3 regions of the Rhizobium sp. BK098 genome follow, and region 1 is predicted to be linked to each of the others. Evidence: predicted binding sites of a transcription regulator. Region 1 holds the regulator's gene; each other region holds the start of a gene.
The links. The regulator HrcA, encoded in region 1, represses chaperone genes, less so after heat shock. The targets are predictions, from matches to a motif close to GTTAGCACTCNCNNNNNGNGAGTGCTAAC.
Positions count from the first base shown of each region.

Region 2: the regulator HrcA is predicted to act here: its motif matches at 1,799-1,827, upstream of groES (co-chaperone GroES).
Region 3: the regulator HrcA is predicted to act here: its motif matches at 1,322-1,350, upstream of groES (co-chaperone GroES).

Region 1 covers NZ_JACHYY010000006.1:239,033-242,310, forward strand. Annotated here, with positions in the region: gene grpE (nucleotide exchange factor GrpE) at 1-579, opposite strand, end outside; gene FHT73_RS17615 (GFA family protein) at 793-1,227, shown strand; gene hrcA (heat-inducible transcriptional repressor HrcA) at 1,352-2,440, opposite strand; gene rph (ribonuclease PH) at 2,613-3,278, shown strand, end outside.
Region 2 covers NZ_JACHYY010000014.1:10,821-14,098, reverse strand. Annotated here, with positions in the region: gene groL (chaperonin GroEL) at 1-1,283, opposite strand, end outside; gene groES (co-chaperone GroES) at 1,338-1,652, opposite strand; gene FHT73_RS26005 (usg protein) at 1,930-2,202, shown strand; one part of gene FHT73_RS26000 (IS5 family transposase) at 2,249-2,685, opposite strand; one part of gene FHT73_RS26000 (IS5 family transposase) at 2,685-3,009, opposite strand.
Region 3 covers NZ_JACHYY010000002.1:805,892-809,169, reverse strand. Annotated here, with positions in the region: gene groL (chaperonin GroEL) at 1-894, opposite strand, end outside; gene groES (co-chaperone GroES) at 968-1,264, opposite strand; gene FHT73_RS08815 (TIGR01459 family HAD-type hydrolase) at 1,690-2,538, shown strand; gene FHT73_RS08810 (bifunctional riboflavin kinase/FAD synthetase) at 2,554-3,278, shown strand, end outside.

The DNA.
Region 1 (3,278 bases):
GCCACCCTTGGCAACGCCGACCATGGCCGGGCGCAGAACGCGATCGCCAATGGCGAAACCTGCCTGCACGACCTGAACGACCGTGTTGTTCGGCACCTCGGGATTGGGCACTTCGAACATGGCCTGATGGAAATTGGGATCGAACTTCTGTCCGATCGGTTCGAGCTGGCGCACGCCGTGACGCTCGAGAGCCGACAACATCGAACGCTCGGTCATCTCGACGCCTTCGATCAGCGTCTTAAGGCCGGCATCGGCGCCGGCGCGTGCCTCAGCCGGGATGGCATCTAGCGTGCGGCGCAGATTGTCTGCCACCGAGAGCATGTCGCGGGCAAAGCTTGCCACGGAATAGGACTTTGCATCCTTCACATCGCGCTCGGTGCGGCGACGGAGGTTGTCCATCTCGGCAGCCAGGCGAAGATACCGATCGCGCAGTTCGCCGTTTTCGGCCTTCAGCAGCTCAACCGGATCTGGCTGGGACGGCTCGGCCGCATCTACGGTTTCCGCTGCATCCTGCGCGAAATCCGCTGACGTGTCAGCCGCCGTGGCGTCAGGTCCGGTTTTTGTTGTTTCGTCGGTCATGACGGTCTCCGAATTGCTTGGTCTTTGGATGTGCCCGATATCGAGGTTTGCTCGGAAAAAATCAAGGCTTTGTCGAGAAGAACAGCCAATTCACGGCTTTGCGATGACGGCAATACCTCTCCCTGCTCATTGCTGCCGCTTGTGACATCGGCTGTTCAGCCCTCCCTACCAGTGGTATTCTAAAATACATCTCAGCACAGCGAGGTGAGATCAATGTCTAATGGCAAATCCCTTTCAGGCAAGTGTTTCTGTGGCGCGGTGGAAATCGCAGTCGATGGCGAGCCAATGGCGATGGGCTACTGCCATTGCGACTCCTGTCGGGAATGGTCGGCGGGGCCGATCAACGCCTTCTCGCTCTGGCCGCCGGAAGCCGTGCACGTCACCAAAGGCGCGGACAAGATCGGCAGCTACCAGAAGACCGAGAAGAGCGTGCGCAAGTGGTGCACGGTCTGCGGCGGTCATCTTCTGACGGAACATCCGCCGTGGGGCGTGACCGATGTCTACGCGGCCGTCCTGCCCGAGCTCGATTTTCAGCCTGGCGTGCATGTCAACTACGAGACGACGGTGCTGCATCTGAAGGACGGGCTGCCGAAGCAGAAGGACTTGCCAGCCGAAATGGGCGGATCAGGAACCTTGCTTCCCGATTGACCTTAGCCGCTAGAGTGGTTCAGTTTTCCACGGAATCCACGAACCGCTCTATCTCTTTGTTGCCTCGCAATTCCGGACGGAAAACCGCTGCGCACTTTTCCTGGAATTGCTCTAGATCCTCTCCTCAGATTCCAGGTCGCGAAAGCCGCGAGATCAGCTGCGCAGTATAATCGACCATGGGCACGATGCGGGCGTAGTTCAGCCGCGTCGGGCCGATAACGCCGACGGCGCCGACGATGCGGTCATCATCATCGCGATAGGGCGCAACGATCAGCGAAGAGCCCGACAGCGAGAAGAGCTTGTTTTCCGAGCCGATGAAGATGCGCACGCCCGGTCCGCTTTCGGCGAGATTGAGGATCTCGATCAGGCTGTCCTTCTTCTCCAGATCGTCGAAAAGCAGGCGCAGACGATCCAGATCCTCCGCGCCGCCGATTTCGGCGAGTAGATTGGAATGACCTCGAACGATAAGCTGCGTCGGCTTGCCGTCGTCATCGCCGCCGGACCAGACGGCGATGCCGCGCTCGACCAGCTGATGGGAGAGACTATCCAGCTCCTGGCGCACGCTTTCCTTGAGAGTTTGCAGCTGCCGCCGCAATTCCGGCATGGTCTGGCCAGTCATATGGGCGTTGAGGAAATTGGCGGCTTCCGTCAGCTGCGACGATGTGGTGCCGGCCGGCAGCTCGATAATGCGGTTTTCCACCTGATCGTGCTCGCCGACGAGCACGGCGAGTGCCTTGGTCGGCTCCAGCCGGATGAATTCCACATGTTTGAGAACCGGATCGCTCTTGGAGGTGATGACGAGACCGGCGCCGCGCGAGATGCCCGACAGCACCCGGCTTGCCTCCGACATCATCGATTCCACCGGCTGGTCGCGATTGCTGCCGCGCACCTGCCGGTCGATATTGGCGCGGTCCTCGGCCGAGAGATCGCCGACCTGCATGAAAGCATCGACGAAGAAGCGCAGGCCCACCTGGGTCGGCAATCGCCCGGCGCTCACATGCGGCGAATAGATGAGCCCCAGCTCTTCCAGATCGCTCATGACATTGCGCACGGAAGCCGGCGACAGCGACATGGGCAAGAGGCGCGAGAGATTGCGCGAGCCCAATGGCTCGCCGTTCTCAAGATAGCCTTCGACGATGCGACGGAAGATTTCCTTGGAGCGTTCGTCCAGTGCAGCAATGACATCCGAGACCGACGATGTCGTGAATACCATTTCGCTGTCAGATCCATTCCGTTGAGCCTTGGGCAAAATATAATCATTCAGTTAGCAATGGCAAAAGGTAAAAATGCCGCCATGGCTGCCGAGCGGCTTTGCAGCCTGCTTTTCCTTTGCAAAAGCGACCTGTGGGTCGTAGAAGCGGTCAACGAACTTTCAGGAGAGTGGAATGCGGCCTTCAGGCAGAAAAACCGACCAGATGCGCAAGGTGTCGTTCGAGCGCAATTTTTCCAAGCATGCGGAAGGCTCCTGCCTGGTGAAATTCGGCGATACGCATGTGCTCTGCACGGCAAGCCTGGAGGACAAGACGCCGCCATGGCTGCGCAACAGCGGCAAGGGCTGGGTCACGGCCGAATACGGCATGCTGCCGCGCGCAACGGGCGAGCGCATGAAACGCGAAGCTGCCGCCGGCAAGCAGGGCGGCCGTACGCAGGAAATCCAGCGCCTCATCGGCCGATCGCTGCGCGCCGTCGTCGATCTCAAGGAACTCGGCGAGCGCCAGATCACCGTCGATTGCGACGTCATCCAGGCCGATGGCGGCACGCGCACGGCCTCGATCACCGGTGGCTGGATCGCGCTTTACGACTGCCTGAAGTGGATGGAAAGCCGCAACATGGTGAAGGTCGAGCGCGTGCTGAAGGATCACATCGCCGCCATCTCCTGCGGCATCTTCGCCGATCAGCCTGTCATCGATCTCGACTATCTTGAGGATTCCTCGGCCGAGACCGACGCCAATTTCGTCATGACGGGCAAGGGCGGCATCGTCGAGATCCAGGGAACGGCTGAGGGTGCCCCCTTCAGCGAAGAGGAATTCGCCACGCTGATGCATCTGGCC
Region 2 (3,278 bases), on a different contig from region 1:
TTGTCGAGAGCCTTCACCGCGCGCAGCAGCGCCACACCGCCACCGGGAAGGATGCCTTCCTCGACTGCGGCGCGTGTCGCATGCAGTGCATCGTCGACCCGGTCCTTCTTCTCCTTGACTTCCACTTCCGTCGAGCCGCCGACGCGGATTACGGCGACGCCGCCGGCGAGCTTGGCGAGACGTTCCTGCAGCTTTTCGCGGTCGTAGTCCGAGGTGGTTTCCTCAATCTGCGCACGGATCTGCGTGACGCGACCGTCAATTTCTGCCTTGGAGCCGACGCCGTCGATGATGGTCGTGTTTTCCTTTTCGATCGCCACCTTCTTGGCGCGGCCGAGCATGTTGAGTGTGACGTTTTCGAGCTTGATGCCAAGGTCTTCGGAGACGACAGTACCGCCCGTGAGGATGGCGATGTCTTCCAGCATGGCCTTGCGGCGGTCGCCGAAGCCCGGGGCCTTGACAGCAGCGATCTTGAGACCACCGCGCAGCTTGTTGACGACGAGCGTTGCAAGAGCTTCGCCTTCGACGTCTTCAGCGATGATCAAGAGCGGCTTGCCGGACTGCACGACGGCTTCGAGAACCGGCAGCATAGCCTGGAGGTTCGACAGCTTCTTCTCATGGATCAGGATGTAGGGGTCCTCGAGTTCCACCCGCATCTTGTCCTGGTTGGTGACGAAGTAGGGCGACAGGTAGCCGCGGTCGAACTGCATGCCCTCGACCACTTCAAGCTCGGTCTCGGCGGTCTTTGCTTCTTCGACGGTGATGACGCCTTCGTTGCCAACCTTTTCCATCGCTTCTGCGAGATAGCGGCCGATCTCTGAGTCGCCATTGGCGGAGATGGTGCCGACCTGGGCGATCTCGGAGTTGCTGGTGATCTTGCGCGCGTTGTTCTTCAGTTCCTTGACGACGGCATCGACGGCAAGATCGATACCGCGTTTCAGGTCCATCGGGTTCATGCCGGAGGCCACCGCCTTGGCGCCTTCCTTGACGATCGCCTGGGCGAGAACGGTCGCGGTCGTCGTGCCGTCGCCGGCAAGATCATTGGTCTTGGAAGCGACCTCGCGCAGCATCTGGGCGCCCATGTTCTCGAACTTGTCTTCAAGCTCGATTTCCTTGGCGACCGATACGCCGTCCTTGGTGATGCGCGGAGCGCCGAAGGACTTGTCGATCACGACGTTGCGGCCCTTGGGGCCAAGCGTGACCTTCACCGCGTTGGCGAGCACATCGACCCCGCGCAACATGCGCTCACGGGCATCGGTGTGAAACTTGACTTCTTTTGCAGCCATTTCCTTAACTCCTCAATAGGCAGCTATCTGACTGATGGTCGTAGTGTCGATGGCTCAGGCAGCTTTTCGCTGTTCGGCCTGGGCTTCGATGATGCCCATGACATCGCTTTCCTTCATGATCAGCAGGTCTTCGCCGTTGATCTTGATCTCGGTGCCGGACCATTTGCCGAACAGGATGCGGTCACCGGCCTTGACGTCGAGCGCCTGGATCTGGCCGGCCTCGTTGCGGGCGCCCGGGCCGACGGCGATGACCTCGCCCTCCTGCGGCTTTTCCTTGGCGGTATCGGGGATGATGATGCCGCCTTTGGTCTTTTCTTCGGATTCGACCCGGCGGACGAGAATGCGGTCGTGAAGTGGTCGGAACGACATGTTTTCCTCCGTTGAGCAAAAATGATGACGTCGAAAACCCTAGCCGGACCGGATGACCAGCCCGGGCGGGTGCGAACCTCAATCGAGCGTTCGCGCGAAAAAATTTATTTTCGGCTTTTTTCGATTTCAAGGGGGCGAGAGGAAAAATTAGCACTCGACGTTTGCGGCTGCTAACATACTGGAAAGGAACAAGAAACAGCATCGAAGCGTTCAGAAAGCTGTTGATGGTTGCAAGATTTTGCGCCACCTTCACAATGTCATGAAACGGAGATGAAGCATGCAATTCTCATCGAATCTGGAACGGCAGCTCAACGGCTACGGCCTCACCACCGCACACATCCTTTACCGCATTCCCGATTTCGAATCCGTGCTGCAGACCTATGTCTGGCAGGACTACGATCTGGCGCCCGATTTTCCGGAGATGCACAAGTTCCTGGATTTCTGGAAGGCTACGCTCGAAGGGCCTCTACACTCCGTCCGCTACAGTCACCACCGGCTGATCGGTCCAAACGAATGGCGCCGTGTCGACGGCGAGTTCAAGCTGCACTGAGATCTTGATTTTGATTTTTCGTCTTCCTAGGCTCAGGACTCATTGCTCATAGCCAGAAGATGACGGTTGCGGCGAGAGCGATAGCGGAGAAGAAGGCCATCGAGCATCTGTCATAGCGCGTAGCGACACGACGCCAGTCTTTGAGACGCCCGAACATGATCTCGATCCGGTTGCGCCGTTTGTAGCGGCGTTTGTCGTATTTGATGGTCTTGTTGCGGGATTTCCGACCCGGAATGCAGGGCGTTATCCCCTTTGCTTGTAAAGCGTCACGATACCAGTCGGCATCATAGCCACGGTCGGCCAACAGCCATTTGGCCTTGGGAAGCTCATCAAGCAAGGCGGCAGCACCGGTGTAATCGCTGACCTGACCGGCCGTTATGAAGAAACTGATCGGGCGACCACTCGCATCCGTTACGGCATGAAGCTTGGTGTTCATGCCGCCTTTCGTGCGCCCAATTAGGCGGCCCGCGCCCCCTTTTTTACCCGCAGGCTGGAAGCCGTGCGGTGGGCCTTGAGATAGGTCGCATCGATCATAATGGTCTTGCGCTCTGCAGCTTCAGGCACAGCCAGGCCTTCCATTATCTGAATAAAGATGCCCTTGTCGCCCCAGCGTTTCCACCGGTTATAAAGCGTCTTGGAGGGACCGTATTCCTTCGGCGCATCGCACCACCGCAGACCGTTGCGGTTTACGAAGATGATGCCGCTCAGAACGCGTCGATCATCAACGCGCTGGCGACCATGGCTCTTGGGAAAATAAGGCTGAAGACGGGCCATCTGCTCGTCCGTCAGCCAAAACAAATTACTCATTAGTCGGGCTCCTATACGCCCGTCTGAATCACAGCCGTCAGTTCAAATCGATGGGTCCTGACCCTAGAAGTATTATCGGGGAGACTACGGGAGCTTCCAACAACGTCGCTGGCCTGCCCACGGGATATGTTCGTGTCATCGATGAAGCAGGCAATGTTGTCATCGTTGGGCCGAACGGCGAAACATATCGTAATGTTGCAGCTGCTCAGCGGGCGGCGGTTGGTGTTAATACCTCGGGTGGGCGACCAATAGAGTTCGATGGACAATTC
Region 3 (3,278 bases), on a different contig from region 1:
GCCGCCCGTCAGGATGGCGATGTCTTCCAGCATGGCCTTGCGGCGATCACCGAAGCCCGGAGCCTTGACGGCAGCGATCTTCAGGCCGCCGCGCAGCTTGTTGACGACGAGGGTCGCAAGAGCTTCGCCTTCGACATCTTCAGCGATGATGAGGAGCGGCTTGCCGGTCTGAACGACGGCTTCGAGAACCGGAAGCATGGCCTGCAGGTTCGAGAGCTTCTTCTCATGCAGGAGGATGAACGCGTCTTCGAGGTCGGCGATCATCTTTTCCGGGTTGGTCACGAAGTAGGGGCTGAGGTAGCCGCGGTCGAACTGCATGCCTTCGACGACTTCGAGTTCGGTTTCGGCGGTCTTGGCTTCTTCAACCGTGATGACGCCTTCATTGCCGACCTTCTGCATGGCTTCAGCAATATCGAGACCGATCTGCTTTTCGCCGTTTGCGGAGATCGTGCCGACCTGGGCAACTTCTTCCGAGGTGTTGATCTTCTTGGCCTTGGCCTGGAGATCCTTGACGACTTCTGCAACAGCGAGGTCGATACCGCGCTTCAGGTCCATCGGGTTCATGCCGGCTGCAACAGCCTTGGCGCCTTCGCGAACGATCGCCTGGGCAAGAACGGTCGCAGTGGTGGTGCCGTCACCGGCGACGTCGTTGGTCTTCGAAGCAACTTCGCGGACCATCTGGGCGCCCATGTTTTCGAACTTGTCTTCGAGTTCGATTTCCTTGGCGACGGAAACGCCGTCCTTGGTGATGCGCGGAGCGCCGAAGGACTTGTCGATGACGACGTTACGACCCTTCGGGCCGAGCGTGACCTTCACTGCGTCAGCGAGGATGTCGACGCCACGAAGCATCTTTTCGCGAGCGCTGCGGCCGAATTTTACTTCTTTAGCTGCCATGTTTGAAACTCCTGAATTCGCGTTTTCCGGGCTTTAAGACCCGTCAGCTTTATCGGAAAAGGGAACCGGCCAATTAGCCGATGATGCCCATGATGTCGGCTTCCTTCATGATCAGAAGGTCTTCGCCGTTGAGCTTGACTTCAGTGCCCGACCACTTGCCGAACAGAACGCGATCGCCGACCTTGACGTCGAGTGCTACGACCTTGCCGGCCTCATCACGAGCGCCGGAACCGACGGCGACGATTTCGCCTTCCTGCGGCTTTTCCTTGGCGGTGTCGGGAATGATGATCCCACCCTTGGTCTTTTCTTCCGACTCGACGCGACGAACGACGACGCGGTCATGAAGGGGGCGGAAATTGGTGCTTGCCATTGTCTAATCCCTCGATCAAATGACATTCACGGATCAGCGCGGATCCGTATGGATTTTGTTAGCACTCATCCTCTGAGAGTGCTAGCGACCGTGATTTAGGGGTGGCTTCCGGACGAGTCAAGGACAGCACTGTGAATTTTTTGCGGCGCGCCTCGGCTTGTTTTGAGGATGATTAACGCCAAGGGCGCCGCCACGTAGCATGTCGTTGCAAAGGTTCTTTCATTTTGCCCTCGCGAAGACAGGGTCAGGTCAAGCCTTTTCCAGAGCGTCATCCCGTTGCTTCCGCTGCGCAATCTTGCCGCTCGCCGACCTTGCCCACGCCTGCTGCTCAGGCCTTGTGCGACGCAAAAACCTTGCAAGCCGCTCTTGTAATTTGCCGGCCGGTTTGCGATGTCAGCCCGTAATTTATTTGATGCGAGGACGGCATGGGCAAACGGATCGAGAGCTTTCGCGACATCGGCGGACTTTATGATGTTGCGCTCTGCGATGTCTGGGGCGTGCTCCATAACGGCGTCACGGCTTACAAGGAAGCCTCCATCGCGCTCGAAGCCGCCCGCGACGAAGGCCTTGCGGTCGTCCTCATCACCAACTCTCCGCGTGTTGCTCCGAAGGTCGTCGAGCAGCTGCGTGCGATCGGTGTTCCCGACAGCGTTTACGATCGCATCATCACCTCGGGCGATGTCACCCGCAAGCTGATTGCCGAGGGGCCGAAGAAGGTGTTTCTGCTCGGTCCGGAGCGCGACATTGGTATCCTCGAAGGTCTTGACGTTCAGCGGGTCGATGCCGGCGAAGCGGAAAGCATCGTCTGCACCGGCTTCTTCGATGACGAGACCGAAACGCCTGACGATTATACCGAGATGCTGACGGCCTGGTCGGCCCGTCACGTACCGCTGATCTGCGCCAACCCGGATCTGGTGGTCGAGCGCGGCCATCGCATGATCCCCTGCGCCGGCGCCATGGCCGCCTATTACGAGCGGCTCGGCGGCCAGACGCGCATCGCCGGCAAGCCGCACCAGCCGATCTACGATGCAGCGATCGCGGCGGCCCGCGAGCTCAAGAGCGAATTTCCGCTGTCGCGTGTGGTGGCGATCGGCGACGGCATGCCGACCGACGTGCGCGGCGCACTCGATTACGGCCTCGATCTTCTTTATATCAGCCATGGCATCCACGCCCGCGAATATGTCGTCGAGGGGCATACGGATGAGGCCGCTCTCGGCGCCTTCCTGGCGCGCGAACAGGCCTCGCCGAAGTGGTGGATGCCGCGCCTTGTCTGAGGAGAGTGGCAGTCGATGACCGTTTTCCACCGTAACGAAACCCGCGAACCGCTTCCCGATGCCTTGAAGGGCGGCGTGGTCGCCATCGGCAATTTTGACGGCGTGCACCGCGGCCATCAATCGGTGCTGACGCGTGCGCTGGAGATCGCCAGGGAGCGCGGCATTCCGGCGCTGGTGCTGACTTTCGAGCCGCATCCGCGCACCGTTTTCAAGCCGGATCATCCTGTCTTCCGCCTGACGCCTGCTCCTTTGCGAGCACGGCTGCTGGAAGCGCTCGGCTTCAACGCCGTTATCGAATATCCTTTCGATCGCACTTTCTCGCAGCGCTCGGCGGATGAATTCGTGCATTCGATCCTGATCGACTGGCTGCACGCGTCGGAAGTCGTCACCGGCTTCGATTTTCATTTTGGCCATGATCGTCAGGGAGGCCCCGCCTTCCTGATGAATGCCGGCAGCCATAACGGCTTCGGCGTGACGTTGATCGATGCCTTCCGCGACGAAAACACGGAGGTCATCTCGTCGAGCCGCATTCGTACACTGCTCGCGGACGGTGACGTTGCCCAAGCCGCGGGTCTGCTCGGCTATCGCTATACCGTTCAGGCGCCTGTCATCGGTGGCGAAAAGCTCGGTCGCACGCTCGGCTTCCCTACGGCAAACATGCAGCTGCCACCCGAGACATCGCTGAGGGCAGGCATCTATGCGGTTCGCTTTCGGACGGCCGATGGCACCATCCGCGATGG